DNA from 2 places in the Bacillus sp. GbtcB14 genome. Region 1 is predicted to be linked to the other one. Evidence: riboswitches for the same ligand, from Rfam matches in the RefSeq annotation. Region 1 holds a riboswitch; the other holds the start of a gene.
The links. Region 1 has a riboswitch for FMN ahead of ribD (bifunctional diaminohydroxyphosphoribosylaminopyrimidine deaminase/5-amino-6-(5-phosphoribosylamino)uracil reductase RibD). Riboswitches for the same ligand answer to the same signal wherever they lie in the genome.

Region 1 (9,780 bases):
TTTGATGGTGGCGGCGATAAGCAATTAAATCTTCTATTGTAATCATTTTTATATCAAATTGTTTTGCACACTGTAGTAAATCAGGTACGCGTGCCATCGTACCGTCCTCATTGATAATCTCGCAAATAACTCCAGCTGGTTCTGCTCCGCAAAGCTGTGCTAAATCGACAGCAGCTTCTGTATGACCAGCGCGGCGGAGGACACCTCCTTCTTTCGCAATTAATGGAAAGATATGTCCAGGGCGATTGAAATCAGCACCTTTTGATGCAGGATTTAACAATTCTTGTATCGTAGTTGCACGTTCGTGAGCGCTAATTCCTGTTGTTGTAGAAACGTGATCAATGCTCACCGTAAATGCAGTATGATGCGAATCTGTATTATGAGCTACCATTGGTTCTAACTGTAGACGTTCTGCGTATTCTTCCGTAATCGGTACACAAACGAGGCCACGCCCATGTGTAATCATAAAATTAATCGTTTCCGGCGTAATATACTCTGCTAAAGCGATAAAATCGCCTTCATTTTCACGGTTTTCATCATCACATACGATAACGACTTTTCCTTGTTTTAAATCTTCTAGAGCTTCTTCAATACGATGAAACATCATGCTTCCCCCTTATAGAAATCCGTTTTCTTGTAAAAAGCTTTCGCTCATTGAACCTGTTCGTTTTACAGGTTTAGAAATAAAGCGTTCGATATATTTACCGATCATGTCACACTCGATGTTTACGATGTCACCGGCACTCTTTTCTCCGATAACAGATTCACTTACTGTGTGCGGGATGAGTGAGATTGTGATGGAAGTTTCGTCTATATCAAATATTGTTAAACTCGTTCCATCAACAGCAACGGATCCTTTATGCAAACAATAGCGCAGCAATTCATCAGAAATAGCTATTTTGTAATAGACGGCATTATAGTGCTGTTTTTTGTTTAATATCGTTCCGATGCCATCAATATGTCCTGAAACGAAATGCCCACCGAATCGTCCGTTTGCAGGCATTGCTCGTTCTAAATTTACTTTAGAGTGCGGTTTAAGCATGCGAAGTGATGTTGATTGCATCGTTTCAGGCATTGCGTCCACTGTGAAGGAAGTTGTTGTGAAACTCGTTACAGTTAAGCAAATACCGTTAACCGAGATACTATCACCTAAGTGAACATCTGATAAAATTTTGTTTGCATGAATCGTTAACTTCATCGCTTCTCCGCTTTGTTGCATGTTTGAAACAGTTCCTAATTCTTCTACAATTCCTGTAAACATTCCGTCACCTCACTGCGGGCATTTGCAACGATTTTTATATCATCGCCAATTTGTTTCATCTCTTGAATTTTCAAGGAAAGTGCATCTTGTAATGCTGTGAAACCATTTCCCCCAAATAAAGTAGGGGCATCTTTCCCACCAATTAATATCGGGCTTATATAAGTTATAATTTCATTGAAATACTTTGCTTGTAAGAAGCTTGCGTGAACGGTTTGACCACCTTCAACGAATAGAGAAAGAATTTGTTTTTTTCCAAGAAAGAAAAGGAGGTCCTCAATTTCAATTTGCTTCGTTTTCATTTGGAATATAGCTATATTTTCAGATTCATAAGAAGCTATTTTTTCTTTATTTACATCTTTCCCGACAAAAATCCATGTCGGTGCTAAACCATCTGTTATGACATGAGAAGATGGTGGCGTTCGTAAATGGGTATCTAAAATAACGCGAATAGGATGTTTACCCCCATTAGGAATTCTAGTTGTTAAATGCGGATTATCAGCTATAACTGTATTCACTCCAATGAGAATCGCATCATGTGTATGGCGGTATTGGTGAACATCAGCTCGTGCTGCTTCACCTGTAATCCACTTACTTTCACCAGTGACAGTTGCTGTTTTTCCATCTAAGCTCATCGCTGTTTTTATTGTTACAAATGGACGTTTCGTTTTCATGTAGTGAAAAAAGAAACGATTTAATAAGGTAGATTCTGCTTCAAGAACACCGGTAGTTACTTCAATGCCAGCTTCTTCTAATTTCCTTTTTCCATTACCAGAAACGAGAGGATTGCAATCAAGAGTAGCAATTACAACCCGTTTGACCCCTTTTTTGATGAGCAATTCACAGCAAGGTGGTGTCTTTCCAAAATGACTACACGGTTCAAGTGTTACATAAACGGTAGCTCCTTTTGCTTTTTCACCAGCCATATGAAGAGCATGAACTTCTGCGTGTTCTTCACCAGCACGTAAATGAGCTCCCATACCGACGATGTTTCCGTCCTTTACAACAACAGCACCAACCATAGGATTTGGACTTGTTTGTCCGGATGTCCCTTCGGCTAGCTGCAGGGCAATCCTCATATATTCTTGATCTGTCATTCTCTTCACCTCTCCTGAAAAAATCAAAAAACCCCAAGGATTTTATATCCTTGGGGTTTGGGAGACGTGATTTCTAGAAATATAGTTCGAATACGAAAGTATAGGAAAGAAACCTAACGATGATTGATATTTTGGCATAAGGAAAAAACCTAGCAAAATATCGAATTTTTCAAGCGCTAGTCGTATCTTTTTATTCCAGTATAGAAACATAAGTATACAAAATAAAACATATATAAAGATTCGAAATGAAACTTTAAAAATATGCATACTGAAATAAAAGTGTATTCGCTATATAAAATTACTAGAAAACATATCCTTCTCCCATCCAGACTATACTGTCGGCCCTAGAGTTTCACTAGATCCACCGTTTTCGAGTTGAAAACGGGTCACGGACTTAGAAGTTTGCACTTCATCACCGCCGGTTGGGAATTTCACCCGACCCCGAAGGATGTTGTTTGCTCAAATTATAGCACAAAAAAAATAAAAGGCTAGAAAAAAATATTCGAATGTGAAGAATTGTGTGAAAATATATGTAGGCTGGAATGGAGACAAAAGTATTAGAAATGTTGTAAGGAGAAGGGATATAACGGAGTTGCTAAAAAGAAAAAACATGCACAAAAAAATGTGCATGTCACATGTGAAATTATTCTGCCTCTGGTGCTCTAACAACAGACTCGAATTTCCCTTTATGCGAAGCATCGCAATAAGGCATATTTTTTGATAAACCACAACGGCATAAAGAAAATGCCGGTTTTGCTGGGAATACATTCCCTTGTGAATCGACTAATTCCACGTCCCCTGTAACGCGAAAAGAGCCATTATCATTTACTTTAATTTGTACTTTTGCCAACGCTATCCCTCCTTCCCAAACGCTTAATTTCATCATATAATCAAGGGAAGTGCTTGACAATATAAAAAGAGCACTTTGTTTGAGAAAGAAGAGAGTGTTATAATGGTTTTCATAACTGACTAGAGTAAGGTGACGAGAGATGGATAAACAATTACATACATTACGAAACATTGCAAATGAGCGCACGTGGGCATCATTTTTGAATGATAATCATCCATATAGTTTGTTACATTGGTCCATTGCAGGTGTAGGGCAAGAGGCGAAGGATGTTTGGTTACTTCAAGATGAAGTAACATTTCAAACGACAGAATTTCCAACGTTAGATGATGCAATGCAATGGATTTCTGAAAACATGGAACAAGTTACAGACGTTTTAGCGCAATAAAAAAACAGGCTTATGCAAGCCTGTTTTTTGTTTCTTTTACATATGAGTTTAAAAATTGATCAACGGCTGCTTCATACTCTTCTTTATTTTCGTTATAAGAGCAAGCGTGCGCGCCGCGCTCTGCAATATAAAGTTGTTTATTGTTTTCCTTTGCTTCATATAGTGCTTTCGTCATATCAGCTAAAATATAATCATCATCTTTACTATGAATAAAGAGGACGGGATTGTTAATGTTTTTTATACAATCAATTGGTGAAACTTCACGAATCGTATAACCGTCACGCACTTTTAAAAAAGCATTTGCTAAAGGTAATAAAGGCCATTTAGGTAAATGGAATTCAACTTTTAAACGGTGCTGTAATTGCCCGTAAAAATCAGAAAAAGGACAATCTGCAATATAGAAATCAGCACCATCTTCTACAAGTCCTGCGTATTGGAGAAGTGTTGCAGCGCCCATAGATTCACCATGAATACCGAGAGTAATATTTGTTCCAAAACGACTTTTTAGCCAGTCAACTACAGATTTTAAATCATGTTTTTCATAGTATCCATAGCTTGTTGTTTTTCCGCCAGTTTTACCATGACGACGATGATCATAAATAACGACATTATATCCTCTGTTTAAAAATAACCTTGCATATTTTACAGAGTTCATTTTATTTACAGTTACGCCGTGACAAAAAATCATAAACTTATTGGAATGACCAGCAGGAATGTAATATCCGTGAAGATCATATCCGAATTGCGAAGGAATATGAATTTCTTCTTTATGAAGAGCATCAAAATCCTCTATACGAAAATGTTTTTTCGTTTCTCTTTCGAGTACTTCTTCCTCTGTTTTTTTCTTTAAGTACATCACTTTATTTGTAAAGAAAATCCCAAGGGCAGTTATCGCACCTAGTATAGTAAACAATGCTGCAAAAAAACGTTTCATACTTTACCTCATCCTCCAAATACCATTACATGTGATACACTTACATTGTATCACAATGATAGAAAAGGGGAGAAATAGGAAATGGTGTATATACAAAAAATTACGCCAGCGATGAAAGAAACAATCCGAATGTTCATGTGTGAGAACTGGGGGAGTTCATTGATGGTTTCACGTGGTAAGGGGCATCAGTTAGAAGAGTTGCCAGGATTTGTTGCGCTCTTAGATGACAGAATAATTGGAATTATAACATATGAAGTGACCGGAAATATGTGCGAAATTGTATCTTTAGATAGCTTTGAAGAAAGAAAAGGAATAGGGACGAAACTTGTAGATTGTGTATTGCAAGTCGCAGAAGAAGAGCGGTGCAGGCAGGTTTGGCTTATTACAACAAACGATAATATGAATGCGTTACGTTTTTACCAAAAACGTAATTTTATGATGACTCATTTATATGTGAATGCAGTGGAAGAGGCACGAAAAATAAAGAAAGAAATTCCACGTATTGGGTATGATAATGTCCCAATTTTACATGAAATTCAGTTAGAGTATCGTTTAGTGTGATGATGTAACAATTTTCAGAAATGTAAGTTATTAACCTTGACGAATATTGTAATTTAGGTTACCGTAAAATTGTAATCTATTACCATATTAAGGGGTGACGATGTGGCAACTATACGTGATGTTGCAAAATTGGCAGGTGTTTCAGTCGCAACCGTTTCACGAGTTATTAATGAAAAAGGATACGTTCATGAGGACACAGTAAAACAAGTAAAGAAAGCAATTGAGGAATTACGTTATAGACCAAATAGTGCAGCAAAGCCATTGTTTAAAGAGAATTCAACGATAATTGCATTACTTGTAGACAATTTATATAACCCATCAAACATCACTTTGCTACATTGTATTGAGGAAATAGCATATAAAGAAGGGTATCAAATTATTGTTTGTAATATAGAGAATAAAGATGGATACATACATATGTTGAAGGAAAATAACGTTGCAGGTGTTATTTTGACAAGATCAGTTTTTAAAAGTATAGGAGAAATTCCACTTCCTTTTGTTGTGATTGATGAAAAAAAAGCTCATGCAAATTATTATGAAAGTGGACAAAGAGCGGTTTCTGTATTAAAAGAAAAAGACTGTCATTTTCTTGCTTATTTCGATGAGAGAGAAGATAGTGAAGAAATGGAAGAGCACATATCAGGATTTTTAGACGCTGCTTGGGAGGGAGGAATCTCTTATAGAGAAGTATGTGTACAAGGGTATACGAATAAACAGTTTATTACATTATTGCAAACTTATCCGTATATAGATGGAATTGTAACTTCAAGTGATAAGGTTACTTTTGAGTTAATTCGAGCAGCGAAAAATTTAAATATCCGTATACCGGATAAATTGAAAATTATCGGACTGAATGGGAACATAGAAAGTGAATGGATAGGTCCGTCACTCATGAAAATTGAAAGTTGTGTCGAAGAAAATGGGGAAATAGCTTTGCAACAATTAAAAGGAAAAATAAAAAAGTAAAAGGTGCGTATAAAACGCACCTTTTATAATGTAATTGCGGCAATAAAGCCGAATATAAGTAACGGTATATTATAATGCAGAAAAGTCGGTACACATGTATCCCATATATGATGGTGTTGACCATCAGCATTTAAACCGGATGTTGGTCCAAGTGTACTATCTGATGCTGGAGATCCCGCATCGCCTAGCGCTCCAGCTGTACCGATAATTGCAATTGTGGCCATTGGACTAAATCCAAGCTGCATGCAAAGAGGTACAAAAATTGTTGTTAAGATAGGAATGGTTGAAAAGGATGAACCAATTCCCATCGTAACGAGAAGTCCAATAACGAGCATAAGAAATGCAGCGAGTGGTTTGTTATTTCCAATTATATGTGCACTCGTTTGTACAAGGGATTCAACATGTCCTGTTTTTCGAAGGACAGCACCGAACCCGGCAGCAGAGATCATAACAAATCCGATAAAGGACATCATACGCATTCCGCTTGTTAAAATTGCATCTGCTTCTTTAAGAGGCAGACTACCACTAACTGATAAAACAATAATTCCCGCTAGAGCGCCGAAAATCATTGATTCTGTTGCTAATTGAACAGTCAATGTAGCTAAGATAGATACTAGCCCGAAAGTAATGCTTCGTTTTGTATAGGGAACGATTTCATTTTCGGTAGTATGAATTTGTTCTGTTTCGTACGTACGAGGTTTTCGATACGTAATAAATACAGCGACACATAATCCAATAATCATACCGATTGCTGGAATAGTCATCGCTTTTGGAATAAGCGTAACGTCAAATGTAAGACCACTTTGCGCCGCATTTGTTTGTAATACGTCATGATAAATTTTTCCGAATCCTGCAGGAATCCACATGTAAGGAGTAATTAAGCCGAATGTAATAATACATGTAACAAGCCTTCGATCTACTTTCAGCTCATTTAATACTTTTAAAAGTGCTGGAATTAAGATGGGGATGAAAGCGATATGAACAGGGATAACATTTTGTGAGAAACAAGCCATCGTTAAAATGATGAATAAAATAAGTATTTTTGAATAAACTTGTTTTTTTGTGTCTTGTTCATTGCCAATCCATTTTAATGCAGTTTGAATCATGGCATCTGGAAGTCCGGTTTTGGAAAGGGAAATAGCGAAACCGCCAAGCATTGCATAACTTAAAGCGATTGGAGCACTGTTTCCAAGACCAGTTGTAAAAGTGTTAATAGTTTCTGAAATACCGAGTCCGCCGATAATTCCGCCTGTTAAAGCTCCAACAATGATGGCGACAATGACCTGGACACGTAACAAACTAAGCAATAGCATAACTGCTACTGCGACGAGTACAGCATTCATAATAAATGTAATCTCCCTAAATTTTTATTGTGTTAAGGCAAGTAAATATGAAGCACTTTGCTATATTTATACATAGTTGCGACATATTATTATAAAATGTTTTCTATGAAATGTAAAAGAGCCTTTTGTTACTAATGTTGAAAAGCTAGCTCTTGTTTAATTGATTGTAAAGAATTAGCGAATAATTCTGGTTCTTCTAAATCAGGAGAATGTGCTGAATTTGGAAACCAAATCATCTTTTTTATGGGTGCTTCTATGACATCGCAATATTCCTGAACGAGTGCATAAGGAGTTTGATAATCATAGCGACCAGAACAAAAATAAACCGGAATAGATAAACTTGAAATAGAAGAAAAGAAATCGATTGTCAGCATTTCTTCCCATAAAACGCCAGATTTTAAATTTCCTGCGAGAAACTTGAACCAATCTAATAGCGTATATTCAGGAGAAAAGAAGCCTTTTCGTATGAAAGAAAAGGAAGATCCGTTTTGGATTGCTCCGCCGAATGTGCCAAGCCATTTTCTTTGAATAATGAGGCGTCTCGTATCTAAAAATGGTGGCTTGCCTAATTTTAAAAGGGAAGCTAACGCTTTTTTATGATTATGTTTTTTTGCAGAACGAATTAAATGCTGATATAGCAATTCTTCGTTTTGTTTCATATGTACAATCTGCCCAATACCGATGTAAGCCTCGATATACTGTGGATATTGATGTGCTATGTTAAGCCCAATAATGCTTCCCCAAGAATGACCAGCGAGAAATAGTTTCTGTTTATTGAACTTTTTAAGTACATAGTGAATAACTTCTTTTGCATCGGAAACGAATTGTTCGATTGTAAAATTTGCTCCGAAATCTTTCATTGAAAAAGATTTACCTGCCCCACGCTGATCCCAATTAATAACGATGAAATGTTTCTCCAATTCTTTTTGAAAATGGCGAATAAATCCGATTTGTGCCATGCCCGGTCCACCATGACAGCATAATAAAATAGGCTGCTCTATGCTTTGCCCGCGCATAAGGAGAGTTTGTTTTCGATTATGAATCATAACGCTTTCCATCGTAGCGATACTATTAGGAATGAGTTGTTTATTTTCATTATAAAACTGTGGAGTATAGCTACGAAAAAGCATATTGAAAACCTCCTTTTCTGAAATCGTATGAATCGCACAGGCTATTCGTTTTGCATATACTGTTAGAAAATCATTGTAACATACCATACTAGTGTCATTTCAACACGGGAGGAGGGAAATTGTGACGATTGGAGAAATTATAGATAGCTTAAATAGACGTGAATCCATCGCTATCATAGCAAAACGTCTTGAAATAAGCCCGTATACATTATCAAAGAAATTAAGATTAATTGGATACGAATATGATGGAGAACAGAAGAAACGTATTTTTGTAGGAGATGGAGAAGAACCGCGTCACTTACAACTCCAAGAAGCGACAGCCCTTCAATATGCGAAAACGGATTATCAATTATTAATTTATGAGCAATTACAAAGTATTTATGAGTTATTAAGAAAGAGAGAAGAAGTAATCGCGCCAATTATGAGTATAAGTACAGAGAAAAAGAAACGAACCTTTTCTATAAATAAAGAAATATTAGCAAAATTAGACGTTATATCAGAAGCGAAAGGAATTCAAAAATCTAAACTTGTAGAAGAGGCGTTACAGCAATTTTTACAGCAATATGACTTTAACAAAACAGCACATTTTGATGACTAAAGAAAAGGATACTAAGTTCATTGTAAGAACGAGTATCCTTTTTAGGTTTTACTAATATTGTGGATTAAGTAAGTATAAGTGCGTATCCTTTACAATGAAAATCTGGATCGCATATTAGGGAAATACTTAATTTATTTTTTGAATTCTACCATCAATAACTGGCTGAATTGGTTCTTTTAATTGTTTTACATAATCGACTAACGCTTCAAAGTCGTTTGGACCAGTTTCTGAATTCTTCCCATTTTTAAATGATACGAATCCGTCACCGCCAGAAGCTAAGAAAGCATTCGCAACTACGCTATACGTTTTAGATGGAGATAACTCTTCGCCATTTGTTAAGCGTATATTCGTAACTTTTTCACCGTTTGGTTTATTTGCATCCCACGTATATTGAATACCTGAAATTTGAAGCATTCTCGTCGTGCCTTTTTGCCATTGCTGATTTAAAATGTCGCGAATATCTTGGCCTGTTAAATCTACTTTAATCAATTGGTTTCCAAAAGGCTGAATGCCGTATAATTCGCCCCATGTAATATCGCCAGCATCTAAATCATTACGAATGCCTCCCGGATTCATAAGTGCGATTTGAGTTTGCATCGTTTGGCGCTGGGCATCGGCAACTAAATTTCCAAGAGTGGACTCACCAGCATCATTTTGT
Region 2 (9,780 bases), on a different contig from region 1:
CATTTCCACAGACTATACACCGATTTTATATCTCGGAATAATATATATGCTAGTAAACAACCGATACCGATAATAATGAACTGTGTGATATACAGATTCAACCTTATTTCTTTCGGACTCATATCTTCAATATTATGCCTTTGAATGTTCATCATTCCCCCATCTTTTCTAGACCGAAAAGCTTTTGTAACTCTGTTTCCCAATTATAGTCGAAATCCGATTGCTGCGCTTGTCTTTTTTTATAATCTGTTTTTGTAATACTACAATAGTCACAGCAATTTTTTAACTCGTTCTCTTTTCTATAACCGAACTGTTGCAGCAAATATTCACGTCTACATCCTTTCACTTGTATCCATGATTTCATGTTTTCTAGCTCACTATATTTATTACGCAGCCTTATTTCTACTTCAGCTATTAATCTGTTCATAATTTCATCTGACAAGCTCTCTAATTTTAATTTTCGCTGTTGTATGATTCCAAGCTGCTCAAGATGATAGCGGATGAAACGCCAATATTGTTCATTAAATCTTGCTGCATTATAACAAATTTCTTCTACCTCTTCTATTGGTAATTCTTTCGTTTGAAACATTCTTTCTTGTAGTAAAGAAAATAGAAATTGTATTTGCGACTGACTTGGCAATTCATCTTCAATTATTGAAATTGGCAAATCGTGATCTAACGGACTACATAGTAAGATAGCTATACTCGGTTCACCATCTCTTCCAGCTCTTCCGATTTCTTGTAAATAGGAAGCTATATTGGTCGGATAATGGAAATGAATAATATAGCTCGTATTCGACTTATTTACTCCCATACCAAAAGCACTTGTACATATTACAAGCTGCAACTGGTCATTCATAAACTGCTGTTGAATTAACATACGCTCTTCATGTTCCATACCACCATGATAAAAAGCGACACCAGTCACGCCTTTTCCTCTTAAATATTCCGTTAAGCGCTCTGTCCATGCTCTGCTTGAACAATATACAATCCCTGGCCCTTGTAAATACATCACCTGGTCCAAAAGCGCTTCTTTCTTCTCTTCTATCGTCTCCACAAATTGGACTTCCATTGCAATATTTGGACGATCAATAGAGTATACATGCTGCGTCACTTTCTTCAAATCTAAACTATCCGCTATATCTCGTAGCACATCTTTCGTCGCTGTTGCCGTTAATGCTAGCACCGTAGGAGACCCGATATTCTCAATGACCACATTTAGTTTTTTATAGTCCGGTCTAAAATCATAACCCCATTGTGAAATACAATGAGCCTCATCCACAACAAATAATGAAATATGAACTTTCTTCAATTCTCTTATTAGCACTTCCGACTGCAACATCTCTGGTGAAACAAAAATAAATTTATATGAAGCTAATTTTTTCATCGCTTCTCTTTTTTCATGTAATGTCCGAAAACTATTAAATGCTATTACTCGGTTTTTCACAACATATTTTAATTGTGTAACCTGATCTTCCATCAAAGATAATAACGGTGATACAACAAGTACTGTTCCTTCTTGCATTAGCCCTGGAAGTTGATAGCACATAGACTTCCCTCTTCCAGTCGGGAGCATCGCTATAACATCTTTTCCTTCCAATAAATCTGTAATTACCCCTTTTTGCCCTGGTCGAAATTCAGAATATCCAAACCATCTATATAAATATTCCTCAAGCTTCATTTATACCCTCCATCCGCGCCAATACAAGACGGACCTCAAAATAAGAAATCCCCTCTCCAACCGCTTGTTTCAACTCACGCAACTTACGTGTTTGTAATGCCTCAATTACTTTTGTTACTTTATCTATTTTATCTTTTTCCATAAACATCTCGATTGAAAACTCTTTTTCCCGTAAAGCAATTTCAACAAAATGATCTTCTATCGTTGCAACCTTTAAATTTCTAATTGTCGCTATTTCTTCTAAAGAACGTCCTTGTCTCCAAAAATTATATGTTTTTTTCGTTGATAAACTAAATAATTCAGCTCTCTCATTTGGGTAAGATATAATTTCAGCTAACAGCGGAAATTCATTTTCTTTATCGCGAACTTCTTGTATAAAGAAGTGAATTGTACCCCAAAATAAAAAATACACCCGAAATATATCTTGTTTCGTAATTTCCGCTAATTGCTGCAATGTACAACCGATACGTTCATATCCTGTTAATCGATATGTTACAATTGTCGCTTCTACTACATCACCTTTTCCTAAAAGATTATGTATTTCTTTCCATAATCTTTTAGCCAATTCACTTCTCCTATACGGTATACCTGTTAAAAAGCGTTTCACCCACACCGTTATTTCTGTATCTTGTTGAATGGGAATAAACTTCGTATTATTCTGTTGTAAATTAGATATAGTTTGAATAATTAATGATAACCTTTTCCAAAATGTTTCACCTAATTCTCCATAGTGCAAACCATGTAAATGCGCGGGAAAAGCATACACTTCCTCCCATGTTTGCAACTGCATGTTACCTTTAGATGTTAACAAATATGTATTTTCATGTATTTCTTGAATCAAGTCTGCTTGCAACAACTTTGCAACTTCACGATCATAGTCTGTTCTATTTAACGATTTATATATTCCAAACAAAAAAGAAATTCGGAACATATTTCCATCTTGGAACGTTTGCGAAGATCGTTTTCCTTTTAATAAATAATAAATAGAAGAAACGGTCCTTTCACCATTCAATTGTTTTAAACAATACAATACAGTATATTGTAGTTGCATTACCGCTTCCACCTTTCAATCTAACTTAGTTACTTTTTAATATGATTGCGCTATTAAACTTATCATATTGGCACTATGTACTTGTATATAGTATATTGTACCAAACGAAATAACATTTACGTATTTTGAAAATCTTATGACATAATACAAAAATTAGTTGACACTCTAATTGATAAGGATTATCATTATAATTTTATGTTGAAAAGTTTTAAAAACCGTTTTACAATAAGATTATAATTTTTATGGCGAGCTTTTCACATACATATTATCAGGAGGGATAAAAGATGGCAAAATATACAATCGTTGATAAAGATACTTGTATCGCATGTGGTGCTTGCGGCGCTGCTGCACCAGACATTTATGATTATGATGATGAAGGTATTGCATTTGTAACGTTAGACGATAACCAAGGTATCGTTGAAATTCCAGATGTATTAATTGAAGATATGATGGATGCATTCGAAGGTTGTCCAACTGACTCAATTAAAGTTGCTGACGAATCATTCGACGGCGACTCTTTAAAATTCGAATAGTCTTTTATTAACTTCAAAAAATATCCCTCATTAATATGAGGGATATTTTTTGTTTTCTTTTTTCATTCTACTTAATAAAAAACCATTAGTAGTTCCATACTACTAATGGTTTTATTCCCCCCCGCTATTTGCCAGGCAGTAAGATCCCCACCTCAAAATTCAACGAAAGCAAAGAAGTTAGATGAGGGACGGGCTGCCCGTAAAGGATCGATTGGTAAGGGCTAATAATTAGTGGGGGCTAAACAAAAATCCCACTGATTAAAGTTTCACTTTATATTTTATGCATTTTTCATTTTTGCAAACACCCATACTTTCAGGCGTGAGAATAACGCTACAAATACAATTGTCACAACAATTCCTTTAATCAAATTAAATGGTAAGATGGCCGTTACAACCGTTGTTTTTATCGCTTCGCTAGACATAGCTGGTGAATTTAAAAACCAAGTGTAAGCTGGGAATATGATGATGTAATTTAATACACTCATAATGAGCGCCATTGTAATTGTACCTAGCATTAATCCTGTCGTTAAACTCTTAACAGTACGATACTTCCTAAATAAGAAAGCTGCTGGTCCAATAAATAAACATCCTGCAATAAAGTTAGCAATTTCTCCAACTGGTACTCCCGTTAAACTCCCTTGAATCCCGTAATGTAAAATATTCTTTATCGCTTCTACAATTATCCCTGCAACTGGCCCGAAAATAATCGCAGCAATTAGAGCTGGCACATCACTAAAATCAATTTTTAAAAATGGCGGAAGCCCTGGAAATGGGAAATCCAACATCATCAGTAAATACGCAATACTACTTAGCATCGCTACACTCACCATCTGCACTACACTTTTTTTTTGTTTCATCTTTCTCTCTCCTTTTCCATCGATCATCTCATGGAAAGTGGAAAGGTTCTGCTATGCCTATTTTTTCATAGAACGAAAAAACCCTTTGTGTTTTACACAAAGGGAGAATTTAAGGCACATCAAACAGACGTTCAAATACCTATCTTTTTTGAACGCTTGAACCTCCATCTTCTCCCATCCAGACTGTACTGTCGGCTTTGGAATCACACCAAATCCTGCCTTAACGGCTCGCGGGCTTAGAACAAAATCAAATATAGTTCATCACCGCCGGTCGGGATTTTCACCCTGCCCCGAAGATAGACCGATATTCTATTTTCCACTTCATTATACAACAACATGATCGTGTTGTGAACAAAAAAAATGTAACTTATTAAAAATAAGTTATTAATTTTATATAATTGAAACCAATCGCTATATTTTACAATACACCCCATATTTTTTAGTATTAGGCATTTCTCCTATGAATCCACTAGTCATATATAGTTAAAAGTGATAAGATGTTGAATTGTTAAGATAAGAACATTTTCTGGATTATGGAGGAAATGTCATGAAGAAAGAAAAGAGACACTCTATTCGAGAAGCAATGAAAAAAAACTTAAGAAAAGAATACTTTTACTTAAAAAAAGAATTACTTTTCTACTGTCCAATTGATCTAGGCACATTCTCAAGCGAGACATACTATGCTGCTTTCGATGAAGATGGCATCAGTATTTATCAGTATGATAAAAAAACAGAGAGTAAATTAAAATTATGCGAGCGTCATCCGTGGAAGAGTTGGAATAAAGTGAAGATTGATCACTACTTGACAACTTCACAATTTATTTTTCAAGGGGAGCGAAACTGGATATTATCCCTTTTCCAAAAAGGAAAAGAAGCTCAAAAAATAATTGAAGAGCATACATCTTTACAAACTGAAGTTGTTTCCCGCTCTTTCTTAAAAAAACTTCCAGGGTTCCGTTCTAATGCACCGTTGAATAAATACATCGGCAGCATTTGCTACACTGCACTTATTGCATTTTTATTAAAATGGATGATTCCATTTCAAGCACCACAAATTGCCCTGTACTCCATTTCAATTGGTTGTATGCTTCTTGGTCTACTTTGTTTGACAATCGGTTTAATTGAACCAACAATTGTACTGTTTCGGACAAACGAAAAAACAAGAACGAAAGTATTTTACTTATATAGCTACTTAGCTATTTCTGGATTTATATGTGTCTTTATTTTTTGGTAAAAGAAGAGCTAGTTAAACTAGCTCTTCTTTACTTTACGTATAATTGTTGATTTGGATAAATCCGATCTTGCTGCAGTCCATTTTTTTCTTTAACTTCCTTAACTGACATACTAAATTTCCGTGCAATACTAACTAAAGTGTCCCCTTTTTGCACGACATATAACGATGAAGAAACGACTTCATTTCTCTGTTCATGTAAAACAAGCAATGGATTCATCGCATTCTTTTTTGACATCGTCCATCTTCCTTGATGAACTTCCAAATGTAAGTGTGCACCTCTCGATTCTCCTGTATTTCCTACTTCTCCAATTATTTCTCCTTTTGAAATATAATCCCCTTGAACTACATATCTCTTATTTAAGTGTGCATACACAGCCTCATATTCTCCATGTTTAATAAATACAACGTTTCCATAACTACTTGAATAATAAGACTTCGTTACCTTACCTTCTTGAATAGCTGCCACAGGCGTGCCAATCGGTGCCGCTATATCTATACCGTAGTGTTTTCCATGCCTTGTCCCAAAATAATCACTTATCTGCCCTTCAACAGGCCATGTCCATCGATTTCCCTCTGCGTACACATGTAATTGAGATAAAAACAATACCGTCAATAACATGACACCACATTTTAACACTTTCATATACATCCTCCGTTTTCTAATTAACACCATACCTTCTCTATTTTGGTATATTACAGAAAAAAGTATACAAAAAAAGAAAGTGAATCACTCCACTTCCTTCTCTTCTTTATCACGGAAAACGATTGCACTGCGATTATACTCCACATCTTTTACTTGTAATCGAGCGTTTATTACTCTAGCTACCGCAAACAAATAATCAGATAATCTATTTACATACTTTAGAACAACTCCATTTATTTCCCCTTCTTTTTGCAAGGATACTACACATCGTTCTGCTCGCCTTACAACTGTACGCGCAATATGAATAGCAGCTGCAGCTTCGCTTCCACCTGGTAAAATAAAACGCTCTAACGGCGGTGCTTCTTCTATATACGAATCAATCCTTCTTTCTAAGCTTTCAACCATTTCAATCGTTACTTTATGAGGTGTTTTCCCCTCTACTATCGCCAAGTCTCCCCCGCAATCAAATAGTTCATGTTGAATATTTTCAAGTTCATTGTAAATATCTCCAAAAGATCCGCCTTGTAGCTTAGTCATTGCATATCCAATATGAGAATTCGCCTCATCTATCGTGCCATATGCTTCAACTCGGCTATTATCTTTATCCACTCTGCCGCCTATTACACTCGTTGTCCCTTTATCTCCTGTTTTCGTGTATAATTTCATCGCTTCACGACACCCCTCTTACTATTCTTCATTCGACTAAGATAGAAAAAAAGTTCTACTATTATTTATTTAATTGATTTTACAAAAAAATAAAAAACAGTAGAACTTTATTCATTATCAACTTTAAAAACGTATATCTAAATTATACGATTCGGTAAATATACAGAGAATGTAGTTCCCTCTCCAACAACACTTGAAACAGCAATTTTACCATCATGGCCTTGCACAATATTTTTTGCAATCGCAAGCCCGAGCCCTGTTCCACCTTTTTTTCCACGTGTTCTTGCTTTATCAGCTTTGTAGAAACGATCAAATAAAAATGGAATATCTTCTTCTGGAATACCAGCGCCCGAATCTCGTACTTCAAAAGTAAGACCATTATTTTTCGTATCAATTACAAGCGTTACATGTCCGCCTGCATTCGTATGACGAATTGCGTTGTCAATTAAATTCGTCAATACTTGTTCCATACGATCTGCATCAAACGGGTATTGTTCAATTGGATTCTGGAAATCAACCGTTAATGCGACTTCTTTATCCTTTGCAATTCCTTGGAATTTACGACCTATTTTTTCAACGAAAGGATGAATATCAACTTCACCTATATGTAACTCTACATTACCACTTTCCATACGCGCTAAATCTAATAGTTCATTTACAAGTTTACCTAAACGAACAGATTCATCATAAATGATTTGAACAAACTCATTAATTTCTTCTTTCGTTTGCACAATATCATCTAAAATCGCTTCACTATACCCTTGAAGCATTACCATCGGTGTACGAAGTTCATGTGATACGTTTGCAATAAAGTCTTGACGCATCTTCTCAAGACGGCGTTCTTCCGTCATATCACGTAATACAGCTACAGCACCACGAATTTTCGTTTGGTTGTAAAGCGGCGTCATAAGAACTACATAGTTCCCTTTTTGTAAATTAATTTCAACCACTTGTTGTTGTTCACTTTCTACAACAAGATGGAATAATTCAACAAGTTCAGAAGGCAGCTTTTTACTGAGCTCTACTTCTTTTTCCTCTTGCCAAACTTGTAAGAAATGTTCGGCCGGCGGATTGATTACAACGACTTCACCTTCTTGATTTAACGTAATAACCCCATCTGCCATACTACTTAAAATACTAGCTAGCTGTTCTTTCTCTTGCTGCAGAGCATTCATATTAAACTTCAACTGTTTCCCCATTTGATTTAAGGCCGTTGCAAGCTCACCAATCTCGTCCTGAGATACCATAGGAGCTTTCGCATCAAACTTCCCACGCGCCACCTCAAAAGCAACCTCACGCATTTTACGGAGCGGTGCTGTAATTCGAGTAGATAAGAAGAATGCAAAGAAAGTTGTTAATATAATCGCAATCCCTGCTGATAAGAATATAAAATCAGTCGTTCTCTCCATACCTTGTATCGGAACTTTTAAAGATTCGTATACGAACACTGCACTTTGATTTTTTGACTGCACTGGTTTTCCGACAATCATAATATCATTTTCAGTGTTTTTATTCTTTCTACTATTAGAGGCTTTTCTAATGTTATTCTTAATTTCTTTTTTGTCTGTAAAAACAGCCGCTAATTCTTTATCTTCTTTCAAATCATCCATTGTAAGAGTGACTAATCCTTCTTGTTTCGGCGAAGAAGATATTTCTTTACCATCTTCTACAATAATGATCCTTGAAAGGGGATCAGAGAATTTGTACGCGATATTCTCAATCGTTTTTACATCGGCACCTTCTTCAATTAACTCTGAAACACTTGTTGCAACCTTTTGAAGCCTTGCTTCACTCATATCAACATAATACGTTCTAAAAAACTGTGAAAGTAAAATCGCAACAAATCCAAGCACAAACGAAACGAGAAGTAATATGGTCATCCATAACTTCCCTACTACACTTCTCCAAAGCATCAGTCGTTCACAACCTCAAACTTGTAACCTACGCCCCAAACGGTAACAATCATCTTCGCAGCATCTGGTGATTTTTTGCTTAACTTCTCACGTAAACGCTTTACATGCGTATCAACTGTACGTAAATCTCCGAAGAATTCATATTGCCATACTTCTTTTAACAATTGCTCACGATCAAATACTTTATCAGGCGCTTTCGCTAAGAATAATAGTAATTCGTACTCTTTCGGTGTTAAGTTTACTTCATTACCATCTGCTGTAACACGGTGTGCATCATTATCAATTGTTAAATGAGGGAACACAGTAACATCTTTTGTCGTTGTATCTTGTGTAAAGAATGTTGTTGGTACTGAACGGCGTAAGACCGCTTTCACACGAAGTACTACTTCACGTGGGCTAAATGGTTTCACAATATAATCATCAGTTCCTACCTCAAACCCCTGTACTCGATTTACCTCTTCACCCTTCGCTGTCAACATAATAATTGGCGTCGCTTTCTTCTCACGAACCCCTTTACACACTTCAATACCATCTTTACCAGGCATCATAAGATCTAGTAGGATCAAATCGTAATCATTTTGCAGTGCCATTTCTAAAGCTGTATCACCATTGTCCGCTTCTTCAATTGTGTATTGTTCTCTTTCTAAATACATTTTCAACAAACGACGAATACGATCCTCATCGTCTACAATTAAAATTCTTGATTCATTTTCCATTTCTACCCGTTGCGTACTTTTACCACAACGGTTTACACCTACCCTTCTACACTAGTATGTTGCGCTATTCTCGTTTATTTAAGCAATCTTCTAAATGTTTCACTTCCCATATTATGCTTCACAAGAATACTAAATTTTGTTCAATTTTTTTCCAAAACTATGTATTTTTTTTGAACAGTATATAATGTCCTCGACATCATTTTACAAAATCAACCGCTACTTTGTCATGTTTTTCTCAAAAAAGAAGAAAAGTTGACAAAAATAAAATAGGAAAGTGACATTCACTCTCCTATTTTATTTCTCTATGCGTATGAATGTAAACCCGCGATAATTAAGTTTACTACAATAAAGTTAAACATAATGATTGCAAAACCAATTACCGCTAACCACGCTGACTTCTCTCCGTGCCACCCTTTTGATAAGCGTAAATGTAATACCGCCGCATAAAAGAGCCAAGTAATAAGCGCCCAAACCTCTTTTGGATCC

Region 2: linked by a shared signal. The riboswitch ahead of KVT31_RS08785 (ECF transporter S component) and the one ahead of ribD (bifunctional diaminohydroxyphosphoribosylaminopyrimidine deaminase/5-amino-6-(5-phosphoribosylamino)uracil reductase RibD) in region 1 are both predicted to bind FMN.

The regions. Positions count from the first base shown of each region.
Region 1 covers NZ_JAGXJT010000001.1:538,008-547,787, forward strand. Annotated here, with positions in the region: gene ribBA (bifunctional 3,4-dihydroxy-2-butanone 4-phosphate synthase/GTP cyclohydrolase II) at 1-604, opposite strand, end outside; gene ribE (riboflavin synthase) at 617-1,261, opposite strand; gene ribD (bifunctional diaminohydroxyphosphoribosylaminopyrimidine deaminase/5-amino-6-(5-phosphoribosylamino)uracil reductase RibD) at 1,243-2,355, opposite strand; FMN riboswitch at 2,665-2,808, opposite strand; gene KVT31_RS02920 (CDGSH iron-sulfur domain-containing protein) at 2,999-3,205, opposite strand; gene KVT31_RS02925 (DUF2552 family protein) at 3,345-3,590, shown strand; gene KVT31_RS02930 (alpha/beta hydrolase) at 3,601-4,524, opposite strand; gene KVT31_RS02935 (GNAT family N-acetyltransferase) at 4,606-5,085, shown strand; gene KVT31_RS02940 (LacI family DNA-binding transcriptional regulator) at 5,188-6,051, shown strand; gene KVT31_RS02945 (Na+/H+ antiporter family protein) at 6,075-7,394, opposite strand; gene KVT31_RS02950 (alpha/beta fold hydrolase) at 7,526-8,524, opposite strand; gene KVT31_RS02955 (ribbon-helix-helix domain-containing protein) at 8,646-9,122, shown strand; gene KVT31_RS02960 (bifunctional metallophosphatase/5'-nucleotidase) at 9,249-9,780, opposite strand, start outside.
Region 2 covers NZ_JAGXJT010000002.1:744,426-754,205, forward strand. Annotated here, with positions in the region: gene KVT31_RS08765 (CPBP family intramembrane glutamic endopeptidase) at 1-152, opposite strand, end outside; gene KVT31_RS08770 (RecQ family ATP-dependent DNA helicase) at 152-1,681, opposite strand; gene KVT31_RS08775 (YpbB family protein) at 1,671-2,732, opposite strand; gene KVT31_RS08780 (ferredoxin) at 3,017-3,265, shown strand; gene KVT31_RS08785 (ECF transporter S component) at 3,544-4,122, opposite strand; FMN riboswitch at 4,285-4,424, opposite strand; gene KVT31_RS08790 (hypothetical protein) at 4,670-5,356, shown strand; gene KVT31_RS08795 (peptidoglycan DD-metalloendopeptidase family protein) at 5,385-5,999, opposite strand; gene KVT31_RS08800 (cob(I)yrinic acid a,c-diamide adenosyltransferase) at 6,084-6,665, opposite strand; gene resE (sensor histidine kinase ResE) at 6,803-8,578, opposite strand; gene resD (DNA-binding response regulator ResD) at 8,578-9,294, opposite strand; gene resC (cytochrome c biogenesis protein ResC) at 9,597-9,780, opposite strand, start outside.